4 regions of the Marinobacterium aestuariivivens genome follow, and region 1 is predicted to be linked to each of the others. Evidence: riboswitches for the same ligand, from Rfam matches in the RefSeq annotation. Region 1 holds a riboswitch; each other region holds the start of a gene.
What was found. A riboswitch is a leader RNA that binds a small molecule or an ion and turns the genes downstream of it on or off. The one in region 1 is predicted to bind cyclic di-GMP.
Positions count from the first base shown of each region.

Region 1 (5,401 bases):
CTACGAAGCGGTCGAACGGCGCCTGGCCGCCGAAGGTACCCAGAAGAAGGATCGGTTCACCAAAAGGCCGGAGGCCGTGCTGGAAAAGGTGATCCTGGCACTGGAAGCGCCGCGCGCGCGGCCGCGCTACTACGTCACGACCCCGACCTATCTGCTCGGCGGCCTGAAACGGATGCTGTCGAGCCTGATGCTCGACCGGGTCCTGAATGCGATTTCGGATCGGGAGAATCGGTGACAGCTTTGTAGGAGCCCGCCCCGTGGGCGAACAGGCCTGGGCAGGCACTCGGTTCGCCCGGAGGCCGGGCTCCTACGGTTACCCGGCATACGGAGTATTCGTATGCCGGGTTAGATTCAACAGCCTTTCTTCGGGTGACATTTGCCGCCACCGCCGGTGTCGCCACCATCACCTCCCCCGCTGTCACCGCCGCCGTCCGGACTGATGTTGACCGAGACGGTGGCAGTTGCAGAACCGCCGTTACTGTCGATAACGGTATAAGTGAAACTGTCGCCACCGCGCCTGTTGCCACTGCTGTAGGTGACCTGGCTGCCGTCGTGGGTCAGGCTTCCCTTGTTGGCGCCGGTGACGCTGGCGATCGTCAGGCTGTCGCCGTCGGGGTCGCTGTCATTGGCGAGCACATCGATCACGACACTGCTGTTCAGTCCGACCGAGGCGCTGTCATCGGCAGCCACCGGCGCACCGTTCACCGCATGGACGGTGACCGTCACGGTCGCCGGAGCGGACTCCGCCAGCCCGTCGGTAACGGTATAAGTGAAGCTGGTGGTGCCACTGAAGCCAGCTGCGGGCGTGTAGACCAGCTCGCCCCCGCTGGCGACGACGCTACCATCGCTGCTGGCGCCAACCGTTTCGATGTTGAGGCTGTCACCGTCGGCATCGGTATCGTTGGCCAGTACCGGGATCGAAACGGCCACCCCCGCGTCGGTCGAGGCGCTGTCGTCGTTTGCCACCGGCACCTGATTGGCGTAGGTCGTCGCACTCTGTATCGACGACCAGGCGGTTTCGTTGCCGTAAGCGTCCCGTGCCTTGACCTGGAAGCTATAGAGGGTCCCCGGCGCCAGTCCCGTCGCGCTGTATTGGGTACTGCCCTGCCAGCCGCTGTAACCGCAGCCGCTGCCGCCGGTCACGCACTGGAACCAGTATTCGACGACGCCGGAGTCATCCGAGGCGGCATTGACGGCCATATCGATACTGCTGGTACTGCTCGCAGCGGGCAACGTGGCCCACCAGCCTGCAGAATTCACCGTCGGCGGCGTATCGTCGGTGACCGCCGGCTGGACAGTGCCAGAGATGTAATAGAAACCGAGGCTGCCATAGTCGCTGTAGGGGCTCGCGGCACTGCCGACGCCGCTGATCTGCAGGTAGTAGCGGCCAGCCGGTACGTACTGATCGAGCTGAGCCATAGTATCGCCGCTCAGGTCGCTGCTGGCCACGGGGTTGCCCAGAGCGTCATAAAGTTTGGCCTCGATATCGAGATTGGCGCCGCGCCGGCTGTCGCGGTAGAAAGCTTCCAGGCCGGCAGCAGGTTGAAGGTTACGTAGCCTTCGGCGGTGTCGAACCAGAACAGGTCGACGTCGCTACGCGTCTCGATCACCCCCTTGTTGGCCGGATCCTGGTTGTAGGGATCGATCTCGGGGAAGGTCACCGCCACGATGCCATCGGCATCGACCTGCAGCGCCGTCGCACTGCCGGGACTGTTGCCGTGATCATCGCTGCGGTAGCCGAGCTGGCCGCTGATGATCGCAACGTCGTCCTGGGTATTGTTGGCATCGGCGTACTCGCCTTTGCTCCACTGGGTGACGTTGTTGTAGTAACCCACGCCCATCACCGGGGCCCAGGAGATGTAACCGGAGCCATGGCCGCTGTAATAACCCGTCGTCGAGGTGCCATCGTGACCGAGCCCCAGGTTATGCCCGAACTCGTGGCTCGAGGCTTCCGAGACATAGGGCGGGAAACCGCCGCCGAGGTTGTCGTAATAGACCAGCGCCGGCTGATAGTAGGTATAGTACGAAGCCCCCAGACTCCGACATACGCCACCCCGCCCGCCGACGAGTGGGGCATCGGCGAGCCGGTTTCGTCGGTACTGTCCGTGATCAGCACATGGCCGGTGGTCGGGCCGAAACCGCCCGGGTCCTCGGTCGTGACATCGATGTCGAAGGGCGCCATGTCCTCGGCGACCCGGTGCCAGATCTCGGCGATCTGGTTGCGTTCGCTGTCACTGAAACCGGTGGGATTGCCATCGGTATCGTAGGGGCGCGCAAAGTAGGACGAAGCGCCGCCGCTGTTCCAGGCGGTGTCCGTGATCACATGACCGTCGAAGTCGAGAAACACCACCTGGCTCGCGCCCGGCCGGCTATGCAACAGGAAGGCGTCTTCCGGTGCAATCGCCTCGACGCCCGGCTCGCTCGGTTCCGTGGTGCCGTCGGCCTCGTCGGGCAGCACCGTATCGGCATAGAAGATGGCCCCGTCACCGTCGACGTGCAGAAATTCGTAATCCTCGACCGGTATATCGAAGCGCTCGAGCCATTCCAGCGCACGCTGCTGCGCGGCCGGCGGCAGTTTCTCGATCTGGGATTTGAGCCGTCCCGGCGGCAGCCGGTCCGGATCACCGGAGAAGGCGGCGGCGCCGCCCTGACCCGGTGCGGCCAGGGTGCTGCAACTGACGAAAACGGATAGCAGGCATCCGGCAAGAGAGCCTGTGCGTATGATATTCATCCTTAGTCTCCCTGCTCGCCCCGAAAGCCGGTGTGCGGGGCTCGCTTTTCGAGTGTATTTCTGTCCTTCGCATCCTCGGTGCGGCCGGAGACCGCCCCTGCAAAGGGTAGCGTGACAAATCGGAAATTTCCGCAAGCGATAACGGATAATCGACCCGGCTGCGGATCGGCGGCATACGGCAGGCAAATACCGGCAACCTGTGAATCCTGAACAACGCTTGCGCGAAAGACCCACAGCTACCGGCTGAAGAGGCGTGACTCTCGTTCGGTAGTCCGGCTATCCAGCGAGGGACCCGTGACTTTGCGTCATCCGGTTGCCCGGATTTTGCCATTTCGGGAGAGGATCTTTCTGAGTTGATCCTTGGCGCCCGGAACGGTCGTCGGCGGCTGGCCCACGTCATTCAGGACAGATTCAACTCTGTCGGATGGATGCTAGCAAAAACGGTCGTTCAATAATTAGATGAATATGGAATATCGATACGGAAAAGTTGTATTTTCTGAATAAGTTAATTTAATTAACTGATTTACAAAGATATTTAATTGTCTCCACATGGCGACAAAGGCCCGGGACGGGCCTCTGTCGGCGCCGGTCCTCAGCTTCGGGCCACCAGCCCGCGACTGTCGAGCGCCGCCTCGATTTCCGACAGGCTGGTCGGGTCATCGATGGTCGACGGCACGCTGTATGCCTGACCGTCGGCGATCTGGCGCAGCAGCTTGCGCAGGATCTTGCCGGAACGGGTCTTGGGCAGGCGCTGCACCACCACCGCACGCCGGAAACAGGCGACCGCTCCGATCTCCTTGCGCACGCTGGCCACCAGCTCGGCCTCGAGTGCCGCCTCGTCGACCTCGACGCCATCCTTGAGCAGCACCAGGCCGACCGGCTGCTGACCCTTGAGCTCGTCGTTGATGCCGATCACCGCGCATTCGGCTACCGCCGGATGGGCCGCGACGATCTCCTCCATTTCACCGGTGGAGAGCCGGTGCCCGGCGACATTAATGACATCGTCCGTCCGCCCCATGATGAAGACATAGCCGTCCCCGTCCTTGTAACCGCCATCCCCCGAGCAGTAAAAGCCGGGGAAATCGCTCAGATAGCCGGCACGAAAACGTTCGAAATTGCCCCAGACGGTCGGCAGGCAGCCCGGCGGCAACGGCAGCTTCAGTGCCACACTGCCCTGCTCCCCGGCCGGCATTTCCTGACCCGCGGGATCGAGGATCTGCACGTTGAAGCCCGGCACCGGCACGGTGGCCGAGCCGGGTTTGGGCTCCAGCATCTCGATACCGGTCGGATTGCCGCAGATCGCCCAGCCGGTCTCGGTTTGCCACCAGTGATCCACGACCGGCTTGCCGGTGACTTCGAGGGTCCAGTGGTAGGTCGGTGGATCGAGGCGCTCGCCGGCCATGAAAATGGTTTCCAGTTTCGACAGGTCATACTGTCGCAGCCGTTCGCCCCGGGGATCCTCCTTCTTGATGGCGCGAAAAGCGGTCGGCGCAGCGAACAGCGCCTTGACACCGTAGTCGGCACAGACGCGCCAGAAAGCGCCGGCATCAGGGGTACGCACAGGCTTGCCCTCGTACACCAGGGTGGTGCAGCCGGCCAGCAGGGGGCATAGACGATATAGGAGTGTCCCACGACCCAGCCGACATCGGACGCGGCCCAGAACACCTCGCCCGGATCCATGTTGTAGATGGCCTTCATCGAATAGCGCAGCGCCACCGCATGACCGCCGTTGTCGCGCACGACCCCCTTGGGCTTGCCGGTCGTGCCGGAGGTATAGAGGATATAGAGCGGATCGGTCCCCTTCACCGGCACGCAGCCGGCGTCCTGGGCATCCTTCATCGCCTCGACCCAGTCCAGGTCCCGCCCCGGAACCATCGAGGCGGTGATCATGCTGCGCTGGAACACCACACAGCGCTCAGGCTTGTGACTGGAACGTTCGATCGCCTCGTCCAGCAACGGCTTGTAGGGGATGACCTTGTCGACTTCGATGCCGCAGGACGCGGACACTATCACTTTGGGCTCGGCGTCCTCGATTCGCATTGCCAGCTCCGGCGCTGCGAAGCCGCCGAAAACCACCGAATGGACGGCACCGAGACGGGCGACCGCCAGCATCGCCACCACCGCTTCCGGGATCATCGGCATGTAGATCACCACCCGATCGCCTTTGGCGACGCCCTGCGCCTGCAGCACACCGGCAAAGCGGGCCACCTGGTCACGCAGCTCGCGATAGCTGAACTGGCGCCGGGTAGCGGTCACCGGCGAGTCGTAGATCAGCGCCGTCTGGTCGCCCCGCCCTTCCTCTACGTGAACATCCAGCGCCAGGTAGGCGGTATTGAGTTCGCCGTCGGCAAACCAGCGATCGATACCGTTTTCGTCCTGCGAGAGGATGCGTTGCGGTGCCTTGAACCACTGAAGCGCGGCGGCCTTTTCGGCCCAGAAGTCTTCGGGATTCGCGATCGATTGTGCGTACTCTGCTTGGTAGGACATTGTCCGGCCCCTTTATTGTTATCACCTGAGGTTTCAGGGGCCTTGTTATGATTGTTGACAGTTAGCCCCGCATCTAGGCTCAACCATACTGAAAAACGGCTGAATTTTAACCTAGACGAAAGGCTAAAGGCCCTTGGTTTGTTGATCCTGGGCAAGTATCGGTGCATAACTGCGATTTCGGGC
Region 1 covers NZ_JBHSWE010000001.1:5,034,178-5,039,578, reverse strand. Annotated here, with positions in the region: gene ACFQDL_RS26365 (SDR family oxidoreductase) at 1-235, shown strand, start outside; gene ACFQDL_RS26360 (cadherin-like domain-containing protein) at 352-1,449, opposite strand; gene ACFQDL_RS26355 (hypothetical protein) at 1,431-1,835, opposite strand; gene ACFQDL_RS26350 (hypothetical protein) at 1,841-2,731, opposite strand; cyclic di-GMP riboswitch class I at 2,995-3,070, opposite strand; partial or broken gene ACFQDL_RS26345 (propionyl-CoA synthetase) at 3,324-5,218, opposite strand.

Region 2 (5,401 bases), 2.2 Mb from region 1:
GATGATCATCGGCCGCAACTTCCTGGTGAAGATCAACGGCAATATCGGCAACTCCGCCGTGACCTCATCGATCGAGGAAGAGGTCGACAAGATGACCTGGGGCACCCGCTGGGGCGCCGACACCATCATGGACCTCTCGACCGGCAAGAACATCCACGAGACCCGCGAATGGATCCTGCGCAACTCGCCGGTGCCGATCGGCACGGTGCCGATCTACCAGGCGCTGGAGAAGGTCAACGGCGTCGCCGAGGACCTGAACTGGGAGGTGTTCCGCGATACCCTGATCGAACAGGCGGAGCAGGGCGTGGACTATTTCACCATCCATGCCGGCGTGCTGCTGCGCTACGTGCCGATGACCGCCAAGCGCATGACCGGCATCGTCTCCCGCGGCGGTTCGATCATGGCGAAATGGTGCCTCGCGCACCACCAGGAAAACTTCCTCTACACCCATTTCGAGGAGATCTGCGAGATCTGCAAGGCCTACGACGTCGCCTTCTCGCTCGGCGACGGCCTGCGCCCGGGCTCGGTCTACGACGCCAACGACGAGGCCCAGTTCGCCGAGCTGGAAACCCTCGGCGAGCTGACCAAAATTGCCTGGAAGCACGACGTCCAGGTGATGATCGAAGGCCCGGGCCATGTGCCGATGCACATGATCAAGGAGAACATGGACAAGCAGCTCGAAGAGTGCCACGAGGCACCCTTCTACACCCTGGGCCCCCTGACCACCGATATCGCGCCGGGCTACGACCACATCACCTCCGGCATCGGCGCGGCGATGATCGGCTGGTACGGCTGCGCCATGCTCTGCTACGTCACGCCGAAGGAACACCTGGGGCTGCCGAACAAGGACGACGTCAAGACCGGCATCATCACCTACAAGATCGCGGCCCATGCCGCGGACCTGGCGAAAGGGCACCCGGGGGCGCAGATACGCGACAACGCCATGTCCAAGGCGCGCTTCGAGTTCCGCTGGGAAGACCAGTTCAATATCGGCCTGGACCCGGACACCGCGCGCGCCTACCACGACGAGACGCTGCCGAAGGAATCCGCCAAGGTGGCGCACTTCTGCTCGATGTGCGGACCCAAGTTCTGCTCGATGAAGATCAGTCAGGAGGTGCGCGAGCTGGACGAGAGCCAGATCGCCGCGATCAACCTCGAGGCCGAATCGGGCATGCAGCAGAAGTCCGAGGAGTTCCGCGGCACCGGCGCCGAGATCTATCACAAGGTGTGATGGAGAGGGTGACGCGTAACGCGTAACGCGTAACGCGTCACCTCGGTGGTACCACTTCCGGGGAATAACGCCGGGCGCGGCGCTGTGGTACAACTGGGGCGCTACCACCGGATAACCCAGAGGTTCGTCATGATCGCCAGTTTTTCAGACCTGCTCGCGGCCGCCGCATCCCAGCCGGAGCCGCAGCGGCTGCTGTTTCTGTTCGCCAGCGCCGATGGGCAGGGCAAGGCAAAGGGCAAACAGCGCGGCACCCTTCAGCCGCTGATGTGTGTCGACAAGCTGCCGGCGGAGCTCGACAGCTTCCGGGCACTGGCCGATGAGGCCGACCAGATCTCCCGGGACTGGGATTTCGTCTTTATCGCCGGGCTGAATGGCGCCAACGGCCAGCCACCGTCGAGCGAGGACGCCGAGCCCCATCTCAACCAGATGGTCAACGACCTGATGGGCGGCCACAACATGGCCCGCTATGTGGTGCTGGACCGGCAGGAAAATCCGGTGATGCTGCAGGCAGGATAAGGCCTTATTGCTGCAGCCAGCTCTCGAATCCGGGGGCGATATGGATCTCGTCGAGATCGATGCGGTAGCTGGCGCCCTCATCGCTGTAACTTAGGCGGGCCAGCTGGTAACCATTGCCCGGGCTGAACCAGATGCGGGTGCTCTCGTCGGCATCCTCGTCCTCTTTCGCCAGGCGCAGGGTCTCGAGTTCCCGGCCATGCAGTTCCAGGCTGTCCGGCCCCTCCAGCCTGAATTCATAATGCTTGAGTTTGCCGCGTCGCAGAAAGCGATAGCTGAAGCGGTCCCGTTCATGGGCAAGGTCGTGCTGCATCTTCAGCTGATAGAGCAGAGGGTCCAGGGTGCCCGGTTCGAGTCCCAGATGCCTGCGTTCTCCGTTGTCGATATAGGTGGCGCTGTTGTTTTCCGGGTCGAATTGCAGCTCGTAACCCCGGGAAATGCCGAAAATCTTCTGGCGGTAGCTGTAATGCTGCGGCATCCAGTTTCCCCGGGCATCGAGACTGAAGATGCTCGACTCCTCGATCCGGGCAATGGCGCTGTCGGCCACGGAGTCGAAGCGATACTTCCGGTCGCCGATCGGGGTGAGGCTGCGTACCAGGCCCAGTTCGAAACCGCGATAGCTGGCCTCGTAACGCGCCTGCAGCAGCGGTTCTGCGGCCTGCAGGGCTGTCGAGAGCGGCAGGGCCGCCAGTATCAGCCAGGGAATAACATGCGCGCCCATCCTGTTCTCCTCCCGGTCGCTCAGTGATCGGATTCTGCCTACTGTACGGCAGTTGGATGACGCTTGGCAGCCTCTGCGTGCAGGTGAGAGCGACACTGGCGGATGCATGTCCTATATGGCTGTATCTATTCGGAGACAGTGGGTCGTTATAAGATATTTGTCTAATCGCTCGGCCCGGCGACTGCTACATTGAAGGTCGAGTACCGTGCAGACGTCAGGGTATCTGCAACAGAGCGTTACAAAGATCCTCTCTCGATAACGGCAAATCCCGAGCAATCGGGTGGCGCAAAGTCTCGGATCCGAATCGGATGGCCGGACCACCGAAAGAGAGTGAACCTTCACGAGCCTGAGGCCCGAGGATCTTTCGAACAGGGTGTTTCGAAGGGCACTTCGGGCAAGGCTGTCCCGCGTTACCGGTCCAGGTTTGCCGTCCTATCGAAACTTTCCTGCTCATGGCGTAAAAGGTTGTTCGGGTTTCCACAGGCCTCCAATCCAATTGCTGGAGGAGCCTGCAGGGAAAGACAGTCCCGGCCTTGCTGGAGAGGCGGGTGTTTGTCGGCCCATCGCGACAGGGATGTCGCACTTTTAATTTCCGTCCGGAACGCCGCTGCAGTTCGGCTGTGGCCAGCGGTTCGGAGAAGCGGTCGGGCGCAGGGATGAAGGATGGACAGGATTTGGATTCAGATTCAGGCGCTTGTCGCCGCTGTGGAAGCAGGGCTTCCCGGGACCGGTTTAATGCTGTTTCTGGTGCCGCTGTCGATCTTGCTGCTCTGGCTGATCCTGTCCACCCTGGCCTACCGCCGCCGCATGGCCGTTGCGGCCGATGCGTTGCGCCTGGCCAACCGGCGGCTGTCGATGGCGACGTCGGTCGCCGGGGTCGGCGTCTGGGAATGGCTTCCGTCGCAGGACCGGCTGATCTGGAATCCGGTCATGTATCGGCTCCACGGTCTGGCGCCCGGGACCGGGCCCAGTCTGCAGAGCTGGAAAGCACTCGTAATCCCGGAAGACGGCGGGCGGCTCGACAGCATGGTCGCGAAGCCCGGCTGCGGCGGCTGCGAAATCGAAATCAGGATCGTGCGCCCGGACGACGGCGAGGTCCGAAGCCTGAAAACAACCTGTCAGTGGCTCGAGGGCGCCACCGGCTGGCGGCTGATCGGGACCCAGGTCGATATCACCGAAGAGCAGGGTGCCAAGCGGCGGCTGTTCCGGGACGTCTATCGCGATGCGCTTACCGGACTGCAGAACAAGCGGGCACTGGATGATCATCTGGCGCAGCAGCTGACCCGCGACAACCGGCGTCAGGAGCAACAGGCGCTGTTCTTTATCGATCTCGATGGCTTCAAGGCCGTCAACGATACCTGGGGACACGATATCGGCGACCGGCTGTTGCAGGGGGCCGCGAACCGGATGCGTCTGGTTCTGCGCCATGACGATCAGGTCTATCGCCTGGGCGGGGATGAATTCGTTGTCTCGATCAGGCTGCATGGCGAACCGCCGGACGTGCTGGAGCGGATCTCGACGAAACTGATCGAAAGCCTGGCCGAGCCCTTCGATTTCGACGGTCGCTGGTGCCGTATCTCGGCCAGTCTCGGGATCGCGCGGGCGCCCCTGGATGGTGATACACCTGAAGCCCTGTTGAAAGCTGCCGATACCGCGATGTATGAAGCCAAGAAAAAGGGCAAGAACCGTTTCTGCTATTACAATGCACGTTTCAATCAAGCTTCTAAAAAAGCACTTGCTGAAAACTGATTTTTATAAAAAAGTACGTGACCGGCATATTCAATCTTTGTATGCTGTCGCAGAACGGATACGGATTTAATCCGTTCAGGCAGGCTCGAGTGATACTCCGAAACAATACTATTAACGGGGTCTCAGGCAGTCCGGGCTGATCATGGTAAGACATGAATCATGAGGGATTATTATGAGCATACTGCACATTGCTTATTCCCGTATTCGGGAACATTTCCGCCTTTTTGTCCAGGATGAAGAGGGTGCCAGTGGTATCGAGTATGCGCTGCTGGCAGCCATGGTCGGGGCTATCCTGGCGCTTTTCGTAACGCCTGTCGGTGACCAGATTCTCGCAACAATGAACGATATTCTCACAGCGATGGGAGGTACGGCCGTCACCAACTGAGGCCGTTTGTAGTGGAGCCGTTACGGCTTCTGCTTCCAGTGCTACTGCTTCAGATCGCAGTATTTGACGCCCGATACCGCCGTATCCCCAATAGCCTGCTACTGGTGCTGCTGGCGGTATCGCTGGGCTCGCTGCTGCTGATTGAAAGGAGCCTGGCGGGTGTTCAGCTGGGGTGGCAGGACATCGGACTTTCGATGTTAACGGTTCTGGCCGTTACATTGCCGGGTTACCTGAAACGGCAGCTGGGGGCCGGCGATTTAAAATTGCTTCTGGTTTGTTGCCTGGTTTTTACACCGGTGCAATTGATAACGATTATCGCTTTTTCTTTTTCAGCTCTGGTGGTGGCGGGATGGATAGGGAAATTCGGAAAAAACAAAATACCCTACTCACCTTTCTTGATGCTTTGTTCATTAATAATGCTGTGTCTGCCTCCAGCAGGTTGAGTTCTGAGCGGCAGCGAGGCAGTGCCGGTATAGAGTTCGTACTGGTGTTCCCGGTTTTCTTTATTATCTTTTATGCCATCGTTAATTACGGGTTGATCTTTTCTGCCAGTCAGATGCTGCAGTATTCGGCCGAGGAGGGGTTGCGGCGCAGCCTGTCCTTCGTCGATGAGAGCTGTTATTTCACCGAGAGCGGGTGCGAATCCGCTTCGGTACGGGCGGAAGTCGAGCAGGCGACCCGGGCAATGCTCAGTCAACTGTCTCGGAATGCGACCTCGACCAGTCTTGGCAGCCTTTTCGGCCAGTCGCTGGACGAGGCGCTGCAGATCACCGCGACCGACACCACCGGTGGTGGCTGTTGC
Region 2 covers NZ_JBHSWE010000001.1:2,881,170-2,886,570, forward strand. Annotated here, with positions in the region: partial or broken gene thiC (phosphomethylpyrimidine synthase ThiC) at 1-1,231, shown strand, start outside; gene ACFQDL_RS14940 (ribonucleotide reductase subunit alpha) at 1,361-1,747, shown strand; gene ACFQDL_RS14945 (DUF3108 domain-containing protein) at 1,752-2,465, opposite strand; cyclic di-GMP riboswitch class I at 2,716-2,790, shown strand; gene ACFQDL_RS14950 (diguanylate cyclase domain-containing protein) at 3,201-4,214, shown strand; gene ACFQDL_RS14955 (Flp family type IVb pilin) at 4,387-4,599, shown strand; gene ACFQDL_RS14960 (prepilin peptidase) at 4,638-5,042, shown strand; gene ACFQDL_RS14965 (TadE/TadG family type IV pilus assembly protein) at 4,949-5,401, shown strand, end outside.
Region 2: it holds a riboswitch for cyclic di-GMP, as region 1 does, so the genes downstream of both, ACFQDL_RS14950 (diguanylate cyclase domain-containing protein) here and ACFQDL_RS26350 (hypothetical protein) in region 1, are expected to answer to the same signal.

Region 3 (5,401 bases), 4.4 Mb from region 1:
CACTGACCGTATAGCTGATCTCGGCCAGCGACGCATCTTTCAGCGGCAAGTCATCCGCACAGTGATATCCACTGGTCCCCTCGATCATCGTAACAGGCTGCGTGGGCACGTCGGCATCATCGGGATCGGCATCTATGATCTTGAATACTGCACCGGACAGCGCCGCTCCGTCCTGATCGACTTTTTCACCAGGACAGACCCAAGCCGACGGTCGATAAAGTCCACCGTCAGTATGGGAATCGCGGGGCCGACCGTGAAGCACTCGGGATCGGCCGGAAGATAGTGATCCGGATGGTCCGTTTCAACCGCACAGTAATCACCCTCGAATATCAAGGTAAAGGAGCATTCACCGTTTGCAGCCGTCGTACAGGTCAATGGCGCATTATCACTGTCCAGAACGGCAGTGTCTCCAGCGTCAAACTCGCCTTTAGGCGCATTGTCCTTGTAAAGCGTAAACTCGGCTCCCGGCAGCAGCTCACCCGCATCATCCTTTTTCCTGATCTTTACCCCGGCACAATTACTGACAGTCATAGCCAATGGCGGGATAAAGTCCTTGAGGGCGGCATTGAAGGAATCGGATGAACGGCTTTTCAAATAGGCGCTGCCAAAAGTGACGCATTCCCCGGCCCCCACCACCTTGGTCAGGTTAATCGAAGCCTCCCCGAAGGTACGGGCACTTAGCCCCATTCCCTCATCGAGGCCATCTGCCTCTCCGTGTGGAATTGCAACCTTGTTGATGGATCCGGTGGCAAGGCCTTCGCTGGAAAGATTGGTGCGAGCCCCCCAACAGGGGTAACTTTTCAGCACCTCGCACACCTGACTGGCTGGAACACCACCGGAGCTTTCCTCGGTTTCCCAAAAAGAGATGAACAGTTCCGGTCGGGTTCCCCGTTTGCCAGGTCGTACTGGATCAGCATGTCCTTCGCCGTGCGTACCGGTGTTACGCCGTTAGCCGAAAGCACATCCGACTGGTTGAATTCGAAATCCATATTCGTGGTGCCCGAAGGGTCCTGTACCCGTGTCCAGAACATATGGATAAAGGTGTCCGTAAGGCCTTCTTCGGTAAAGATACCGAACTTCTTCAGATCGCTTTTGTTGGGCGGAACGCCCCCGCAACGACGGTCGGTATCGGGTCGTCTTCATCGGTACCCTATCCAAAAGCGGTATCGTCATTTTTATTCCCGATAATGATATTCTCGTCAGGCTTCCAGTCCACACCACTGGTAAGCGCTCCGCTGGCATCAGCCCAGTCGATCATGTCCAGGTCATCCAGTCTGATATTCGCGCCGGGCTCTTCGTCACCGGGCATGCCCGGATCCTCGATCTCGAAATCGCTACCATCAAGGCTGACCAGAGGGTGGGTCGCCCACGCAGGCAGCGCGAATAACCCAAGGCTCAGGAAAGCACCGCACAGGTACGCTCTCAGTGCTTGCCGATTGTTGTGCAAATGCATCGTATTCCCCTCCCGAATTCACCTGAAAAATCTATGTATGTGCCATCAAAAAAAGGCCTGGGTACCTGGCTCCTGTAGTGCACTCTCCTGCCTGTCATCGCGATTCCCCTCGTTGTCCAGCCCGTAGTCACCTCAACCGTTTGTCTCAGGACCTGCTCGATGTCTCCAGCAATACAAACTGTCGGAGGTCCCTGTCGGGGACTGAATGCTGGATCTCGACAGAACGCCTGAGGTTGACAGGCATGCAAGCAACGCCTGGACCAACTCCATAAGCGACTGACCCATAAGGAATTTATTTGAAAAAAAGGAAGCCGGGAAGAAACTGTTAACCTATTGATACAGGCTGATTCTGAAGTGACACTAAATAGATGATTTACATAAAGGAAACACTAGGGGGGTAAACTGTCACTAATTTGATACAGTTATCTGAATGTATCGGCTTGACATTGCCAGGATACTGTCCATATTCCTTGCACAGTCGATAATCCGGCTCCCGCGTCCAGATCATCAACAGAAAACGGACTGGCTTCTGTTCAAGAACTGTATCGTAAAGTTAACGATATATTTGTAATAAACTATAGCCGTCTCCTTTTGGCAACAACTTGTTAGCGCTCTGTTCACATAAGTAACAGAAGCCTCTTGCCATATTCCACTTCTGTATAAATGACATCCAGATTGACATGTTATAGTTCGTTTACAGTCAACAGGACATAGCGTTTGTGTTGAACAGAAACTGGTCCAATTATGAAACAGTGACCAGCGGACCTCCGAATACGGAGCCGAACAGGGAAATTGGTGACAGCCGTCGCTAAAGCATCTGGATGCAATACGCGGATTACGGTCCGCTACACAGATTGTTAACAGACAAGATCCTCTCCCGACAAAGGCAAAGCCCGAGCAACTGGGTGGCGCAAAGTTACGGGTCCTCGAGCACGCTCACGGGCGTATCCGAGGATCGCCGGACCGCCGAAGGAGAGTTACCCTCATCACGGACAGGCCGCTAGAGGATCTTTGCTGAATTTTAATTTCAGGAGAGACCCAATGCGCCTATCCAGGCTTCTGCTCGCGCAGCCAAGGGCTACCAGACCCGATGCTTCCCGTCACTGCTTCAACACCACTTCAGGCTGCAACGATGCGAACCTGAAAAGCCGTTTCGTCAATGTCAAGCGCGACCGTCAGCGCCCGCTCGGCACGGCCTTGGCCATAGCGGCCGCCACACTGATGCTCGGCAACCCGGCACTCGCGGGCAAACCCACCACCAAGGGCGGGGGTTCCGGTAAAGACAGTACGGCAACATCGACCTATTCGCCGCTCGCACTGACGGTCGAAGACTACTACTTCCGCTACGGCCCCCGGGAGGACAACTGCCTGGGCGAGGACGACGAACTGGCCTGGAAAGCGATCGGCGGATTAAAGCCAGGTGAAAGCTTTACTTTTACACCGCAATATCCCGGCTGTGTGAATCATGCGGCTGCCGTCACCGTTAATCTGTCATGGGACGGATCTGAACTCGCACTTTCAAGCGTGGTGCCCGATCAGGACATGTATAGCGCAGACCCGAGCCAGAAAGGAAAAGAGATCATTGCCGCCTCAAATGCCGGCATGGCGCAGCTATGCATGTTTCCGAGATACAACTCCGGCGACGCGCTCTATACAGTTAAGGTAACAAACGTTGGCAGTACCACTGCGACCAATATCGTACTTGACGGTCGTAGCGATAACGACTGGGCAATCAATTTCTACAATCGCTGCATGAATGCCGATGCCGACAGCGATGGCTGGAATGACAGCCTGGAACACTCCATGGCTACGCTGCTGTATTCGGTCGGCTATGTTGATGGCGTTTACCAGCCCTACATCCTGTGGGGCAGCAACTACCTCAAAGCAAGGGTCGACAACAGTGCTGCCGACGACGAAATCGACAGCTCTCCGGTTGACTTCAACGACGACGGAGTTGTAAACAATCTCGATGTCGAAGAGATCGGCTGGTATATCGGTGAAGGCAACGGCATCCCCCAGAGTCAGATCAGCCCGAACCCCAGCGATCCCGGCTATCTCTGGACCAACTCCCGGGAATGGCGTCGGTATGACGTGGATGGCGATGGTTATGTCGGCCAGTCCGATATCGATATCGTCTCGTCGCTGGTTGGGCGCGCTTTGCCAATGACCGAGGATATCATTGCGCCAACAGGACGGGTAATGGAACCGGAAGGCGGCAGCATAGCCAAAGGCTCCTACTATCAGATAAAGGGCCATGTCTGGGACAACGCCGCTGTGACAAAGGTCGAGTACCTTGTGGATGGCCGGATTCAGTGCACTGCCACCGATCCGGTTCCCAGCTTCGGCTTTACATCACCCTTTCATTACTGCTGGTGGGATGTCCCCAAGCGGGGGGCTCTATGAACTTGCGATCAGAGTCTATGATGCGGCGGGAAATATGACAACCAGTGAGGGCCTCCTCGTCTCGGCCAACTGAGAAGTAACTGATATACAGATAGGAAAGGGCGGGATCATGATCCCGCCCTTTTCATTACAGACGACCGGTAAGAATGCGCTTACGGGTCAACTACAATGGTGCAGGTATAGGTCGCCTGCGTCTCGAAGTTGAGCTCGCTGGAAGCCTGGCTGTCACCATCGAACAGATCGACTTCAGCGATAACAGTACCGACACCCTCGCCAGTACAGGTCACAGTCGCTTTGGTTGCACCATGGCCATCCATCGGCAAGGATTCATAGCTGATGGTGAATTTTCCGAGCGGAGTATTGTGGAAGCTTACTGTCTCCTCATTCCCACTTCCACAAACCGCATCGTTATCAATCTCGACGTTCTTCGCAGACTCACCTTCGTAGCCCACTGGCGTCACTTCGTCAACGCTAAAGATTTCGCCGAACTCCAGTTCATCCAAACAGGCTTCGCCATTGGCATCGGTCACTACAGAGCCGACAACACCCTCCGCATTAGAGATGTTAAAGGTCACACCCGGGTGCGGTACCGGGTTCAATTCGGAATTGATATCCTTGGTCGTTTTGGTGATTTTGATCGCCCCGGGCTTGCGCTCGTTCACGAAAATCAGATCGACATCGGCGTCGTCAATCGGTTCGACAGTGCGGTTAGCACAGGTATCGAATTCCGCAGAAGTCTCTGCGTCCGATGCACCGAAGTAACCTGGGGGTATCATAGTTTCACTCACCGTGTAGCTGATTACAGTACCTAATGCGTCTCTGATTGGCAGACCATCGACACAGTGGAAACCTGTCGGAGCTTCCGTCAGCGTTACCGGCAACGTTGGAACATCGTCATCAGCAGGATTGGCGGCGATAACCTTGAACTCAGCGCCGTCAAGTGCAGCCCCATCCTCATCTGCTTTTTTCACCAAAATGGAGCCCAGTTGCCTGTCCGTGAACATTAAGGTCAGCACCGGCACCGATGGATCGACCTCGAAACATTGGGGATCAGCCGGAATATGGTTGGCTGGTACCCCTGTTTCGTCCAGGCAATAGAGGCCGGCGAGAATATCATTGATTTGGCACTCGCCATCCAAGGGTATACCCGTAGTACAGGCCACAGGATCACCGCCCCCGTCCAGAACCACGGAGTCTTCTTCACCAAAGGTTCCGACCGGTTCGTTATCCTGATACAACGTAAAGGTTGCACCGTTCAACAAACTACCATTATCGTCTTTCTTGACGACTTTGACGGCTGCACAGTTTGTAATACTGGTCGCTACAGGTGGTATAAAGTCCTTCAACGCCGCGGTAAAGGAGTCGGACGAGCGGCTTTTCAGATAGACACTACCGAAGGTAATACATTCTTCAGCGCCGACAATTCCGGTCAGGTTGAACTGTGCTTCACCAAAGGTACGTTCATCAAATCCCATTCCTTCATCAAGACCACCTGCATCGGCATTCGAGATCGGGTCGTTATTGATAGAACCTGCAGCCAAGTTC
Region 3 covers NZ_JBHSWE010000001.1:617,882-623,282, forward strand. Annotated here, with positions in the region: gene ACFQDL_RS03180 (MSCRAMM family protein) at 1-88, opposite strand, end outside; gene ACFQDL_RS03185 (prealbumin-like fold domain-containing protein) at 133-807, opposite strand; gene ACFQDL_RS03190 (hypothetical protein) at 1,151-1,453, opposite strand; cyclic di-GMP riboswitch class I at 2,329-2,424, shown strand; gene ACFQDL_RS03195 (dockerin type I domain-containing protein) at 2,495-3,856, shown strand; gene ACFQDL_RS03200 (MSCRAMM family protein) at 4,009-5,401, opposite strand, start outside.
Region 3: it holds a riboswitch for cyclic di-GMP, as region 1 does, so the genes downstream of both, ACFQDL_RS03195 (dockerin type I domain-containing protein) here and ACFQDL_RS26350 (hypothetical protein) in region 1, are expected to answer to the same signal.

Region 4 (5,401 bases), 2.9 Mb from region 1:
ATCGCGGCCGCCGACGCCAGCCTCGAACCCGGCGCCCGCCACTTCGTACAGCCCTGGTTGCGCGCCATAGAGGCCATGGGCCAGACCGATGCCGCGACGCGGCACGAGCGAATGGCCCAGGCGCTGGCGCTGCTGACACCGGAATGCCTGCCCCACTGCCACCTGCATGTGCATCAGCTGCAGATCGACCTCGCCCTGGCCGACCAGGATCTGGCGGCACTGCGCGAGGGCTGCGATGCCCTGCTCGCCTATGCCCGCGGCCGGGACCTGCGCTGGGCGCATTTCTACGCCGACCGCGCCCTGGCGCTGGCCGAGGGCCGGATCGACGCCGGCCGGCTCGAACAGGAGCTGCGCCAGACCGGCCTGCTGCATTGCCTGAGCTGGCTGCGGTAGCGTTTTACCGCTGCCGGGTTCCCGGATTGCCTGCAAGCGCCCCCGCCCGTACATTGAAGGCCCGACTTCTCCCGATTGACGCTGGATTGACGCCGCGCCGCACCGCACCTTGACGCCAGCCCGTCAGACTGCATGCAAACGGGAGGCTGACCATGACGAATTCACGAACGCTGCGCCACGAGCTGGCGCGAACCCTGGCCATTGCGGCCCCGCTGACCCTGGCGTCACTGCTGTCGATGGGCATCGCCATTACCGATGTGCTCATGATGGCCTGGCTCGGCACCGCGGAACTCGCGGCCGGCGCCGCCGTCAGCGACTTCTATTCGATCGTTTTCTATCTTGGCGGCGGCGTTATCGGCGCCCTTTCTGCACTGCTGGCCGAATGCCGGGGCGCTGGCCGGGAGCGGGAAGTGGCGGGCTGGATCGGCCAGAGCTTCCAGCTGGCCCTGCTGCTGACCCTGCCCTGCGCCCTGTTGATCAGCCTGTCACCGCGATTGCTGGCGCAGATCGGAGCGGAGCCCGCCATCGTCGATGCCGCCTCCGATTATGCGCCGATGATGGCGCTGACCTGCGCCCTGCTACTGCTGGTCCGCGTCTGGCACCAGTGTTTCGCTGCCTGGGAACAGACCCGGGTCATCCTGGGCGGAATGCTGCTCAGCCTACCGCTCAATGCCCTGGGCAACTACGGACTGATGTACGGACGCTGGGGCCTGCCGGAAATGGGGTTGGCCGGCATCGGTCTGTCGTCCGCACTCTGCGCCGCCGTCCTGCTGGTCTGGCTCAGCCTGATGGCCCACCGGGCCAGCTGGTATCGCCCCGTCGGCCGGGCACTGCTGCAGGTGCACCGGGCGCGTTTGCAAAAACTGCTGCGTCTGGGGCTGCCGATCGGCATGACCAGTCTGGGCGAAACCGGCATCTTCCTGCTGGCGACGCTGCTGATCGCCGGCTTCGGCATCGACCAGCTTGCGGCCCATACCCTGACGCTGCGCCTGGCCGGTGTGCTCTATGCCGTTCCGCTGGGTTTGGCGCAGGCGGCCACGGTCAGGGCCGGACTGGCCCTTGGCGCGGGCGACTCCGGCCGGATGCACCGGGTGCTGAGGGTCCAGCTGTGGCTGGCGCTGCTCTGGGGTCTGCCGCTGGCGCTGCTGCTGGCCGGCGGGCGGGAATCCCTGATTATCTGGCTGCTGCCGCAGGCCGAACGCGGGCTGCCGCTGTTCGAAATTGCCGCAGCGCTGCTGTTGCTGCTGGCCGTAGCGCAGCCGGCGGACAGCCTGGCCACCCAGACGACCGGTTATCTGCGCGGCTTGCAGGATACCCAGAGGCCGATGCAGCTGATCCTGGTAAGCCACTGGCTGCTGGCGTTTCCGCTGGCACTTCTGCTCGGCTACGGCGCCGGACTCGGTGCCATCGGCATCTGGCTCGGCCTGGGTACCGGTATCCTGCTGGCCAGCACAGCCCTGCTGTTGCGACTGCGTCAGCAGTTGAAACGCCCCTGGGTGGGGACGACCCTCGCGGCGCGATAGCGGTATCGGTCCGTACCTTATCCGGATATCGATAATTTAGGCAATATTCCCAAGGCATAACGCAACTGCGGAACCTAAGCTTAGAGGGCATCTTGGATACTGAAAGGGCACGATCAGCGAGTTGTCGATCACGCAAAGCCACGGGTTCCGTCTCGGAATAGCCGGGTTGCCACACACAGGTGTGACAACGGGAAGGAGTTCTCCCCGCTTGCAGACATTTCGGCCGCCCGCTTTCAGCTCTGCCAGCCCGATGCTCCTCCCGCTGCAGCGATTCCGGCATCACCGGTTGCGACACAGACGGAGGAAACAACCATGCTGTCACGCAAAGCGGACCCGATCAGCGACGAGCGCTGCCCCGTACTGCTGGTATCGGGCCATGGCTGGCGTCCGGGGCCGGCACTGGCCCGGCAACTGAACCGGGAATACCGGGTGGAGATTGCCGACCAGTCGGCACTGCCGCGACTGCTGCAGCAGTTGGCACGGATCGACGGTCCCTGCCACCTGATCGGGCACGCCCACGGCAGCGTTCCGGCATTGCAGGCCGCACTGGCCCGCCCGCAACAACTGCTGTCGCTGACCCTGGTGAATCCCGCCGCCTTCAGCCTGCTGCGCCAGCTCCACGACTGGGAAAGCTGGGAGGCCGCAAGCCGGTTCGCAAGCCATGTCATCGCGTTGCACGCCGCCGGCGCCACGGCGCTCGCTGCCAGGTCTTCGTCCAGTTCTGGTTCGGGCGCGTCATCTGGTGGCTGCTGGGACCGAAGCAGAAAAGCCAGCTGCTGCGCCGGCTGCCAGGCATCGTCGATGAACTCGCCGACCTTTACCGCAATGCCTTGCACCCCCATGACCTGCTGTCACTGCCCATGCCTGTGCACCTTGTCTGCAATCGTCAGACACCGCAGCCTTCTCGCCGCCTGGCCGAACAGATGCAAACGCTGATTCCCGTCGCCACCCTGAGCCTGATCGATCGGGGCAACCAGGGTGTCGACTCGAACGGCGCCACGCGGATCCGCGACGGCATCGTCACCGGCTCGCGCGCCAGGATAGCGGCAGCAAACCCGCCCTTGCGGTGAATGCGGAGCATTCGGCCTGGAGCGACGTCACCTGACAGATTCAACCCTTTCGGTACTGAAAAGCCTGCGAAGTGCGGCCAAATGCCGACAAAGATTGCCTTGAACCCGAGGGCGTCTTATCCTTGTCGGTTTTCCCGACAGAACCGTCTCTGCAATCGGGCGGGTTCAGGTTCCGGGCTCCCGGCAACCCGCCCGATCGATCCTTAGAATCTCCTGACAGGACAAGGTAATGAGTGCAAAAGTCGCCATAGTGATGGGCTCCCGTTCCGACTGGCCCACCATGAAAGAGGCTGCCGACATTCTCGACACCCTCGGTGTGTCGTACCACGCCGAGGTGGTCTCGGCTCATCGCACCCCGGACAAGATGTTCAGTTTCGCCGAGGAAGCGGCCGAGCGCGGCTTCGAGGTGATCATCGCCGGCGCCGGCGGCGCCGCCCACCTGCCCGGCATGATCAGCAGCAAGACCCTGGTACCGGTGCTGGGCGTACCGGTTCAGAGCAAGGCACTGAGTGGCCTCGACAGCCTCTATTCCATCGTCCAAATGCCCCGCGGCGTGACCGTCGGCACCCTGGCGATCGGCGGCGCCGGCGCTTTCAATGCCGGTCTGATGGCGGCGCAGATCCTGGCTACCCGCGATGAGGCGCTGCGCGAGCGGCTGCAGCAGTGGCGCAGTGCCCAGTCCCAGGCCGTCCTGGACAACCCGGACCCGAGGAGCTGAAGCATGCTGCCACGTATTGCCGTCATCGGTAACGGCCAGCTCGGCCGGATGCTGAAACAGGCCGGCGCACCGATGGGACTCGAGGTCCTGCCCTGCGACCCGTCGCTGGAAGAGCCGGTGGCGCTGAACCCGGACGATGTGGTGACCGTCGAACAGGAACTCTGGCCCGACACGCCGCGCAGCCGGCTGCTGACGGCCCATCCCGGCTTTCTCAATGCCCGCGCCACCGAAGTGATCCGCGACCGCCTGAGCGAGAAGAGCCTGCTCGACCACCTCAAGGTCGGCACTGCCCCCTGGTGCAATATCACCCCAGACCACACCACCGAACACCTGGCGCTGGTCGGCGACAGGCTGGTCATCAAGCGTCGCCAGGGCGGTTACGACGGCCGCGGCCAGTGGCGCTGGAAGCAGGGCGAGCCGGCTCTGGACGAGTGGCTGGGCGAATGCATCGCCGAGAAAATGATTCCGTTCGACGAGGAAGTTTCGCTGGTCGGCGCCCGCGGCCACGACGGCCAGTGCGTCTTCTATCCGCTGACCCTGAACCTGCATCAGCAGGGCATCCTGCACGCCAGCGTCGGCGGACTGAAGCGCCTGCAACCGCTGCAGGCGATCGCCGAAGAGTGGCTCACGCGCATCATGGTCGAGCTGGATTACGTTGGCGTGATGGCGATGGAATGCTTCATCGTCGACGGCACCCTGCTGGTCAACGAACTGGCGCCGCGCGTGCACAACAGCGGCCACTGGACTCAGGCCGGCGCCAACCCGAGCCAGTTCCAGCTGCATCTGCGCGCGGTCGCCGACCTGCCGCTGTTCACCCCGAGGTCGACGGCCTCAGCGTGATGTGGAACCTGCTCGGCCGCGACTGGTCGACGCAGTGGCTGGCGGTACCGGGCTGCGATGTCCACTGGTATGAGAAGGAGGTCCGCCCGGGCCGCAAGGTCGGCCACGTCAACCTGCACCGCAATTCGGTTGCCGAGCTGCAGGAAAGCCTCAACCAGCTGGCCGCCATGCTGCCGGAAGAGGAGCGCAGCCCGTTGCTCTGGGCGCTGCAGGAAATCGGAGCCGACGCCTGACGTTGGCATTGCAGTATCGGGCACAGCAAGACCTGCCACTCGGAGCACTCGGGGTGGCAGGGGTCCGTCGGCGCACGGTGCCCGGGAAGCGCGGTCAATGGGCTATCCACGCGGATTCGACCGAACCAGCCAACGCAGCCCAAGCGTCACGCTGCTGTTCTTTTGAGGTGCCCTGCTGTCTCTGCACACCGACTTGAACCGCCATCTGTTAAACATTCCCCCATACCCCGGCCTGCCTCGTCACGATCTGAATTCTCGCACGGTACCGGTTTTACCTGTTGTTCCGCCCCCCTGGTCCACTGACAGCAGCCGCTGCCGACGCCCATGCGACCACTGTCGCCGATCGCCTCCAGCCTGCAACCCTCGAAAAAATACGCTGCCTGATTCTACTTCGCCTCCCCATCCCCAGCCACTCGATAAGCCCTTGAACATGGGGCGTTTATCCGGAAGATGACACTCAAACGTAATATTTCAAACACGATGTCGCCATTTTTATACTCTATACAGTCTGTGTGCAGTTGCGAAACAATAGGTCAATTCTGAGCCATGGGAGTCGCTTCGTCGCTGCCGGATAAACAGAGTTTTCAATGCTCTGGATGTTTCGGAATGAAAGTACAGGACTAT
Region 4 covers NZ_JBHSWE010000001.1:2,100,802-2,106,202, forward strand. Annotated here, with positions in the region: gene ACFQDL_RS10950 (AAA family ATPase) at 1-393, shown strand, start outside; gene ACFQDL_RS10955 (MATE family efflux transporter) at 546-1,916, shown strand; cyclic di-GMP riboswitch class I at 2,013-2,090, shown strand; gene ACFQDL_RS10960 (alpha/beta fold hydrolase) at 2,229-2,852, shown strand; gene ACFQDL_RS10965 (hypothetical protein) at 2,840-2,986, shown strand; gene purE (5-(carboxyamino)imidazole ribonucleotide mutase) at 3,216-3,704, shown strand; gene ACFQDL_RS10975 (ATP-grasp domain-containing protein) at 3,708-4,544, shown strand; gene ACFQDL_RS10980 (hypothetical protein) at 4,544-4,777, shown strand.
Region 4: it holds a riboswitch for cyclic di-GMP, as region 1 does, so the genes downstream of both, ACFQDL_RS10960 (alpha/beta fold hydrolase) here and ACFQDL_RS26350 (hypothetical protein) in region 1, are expected to answer to the same signal.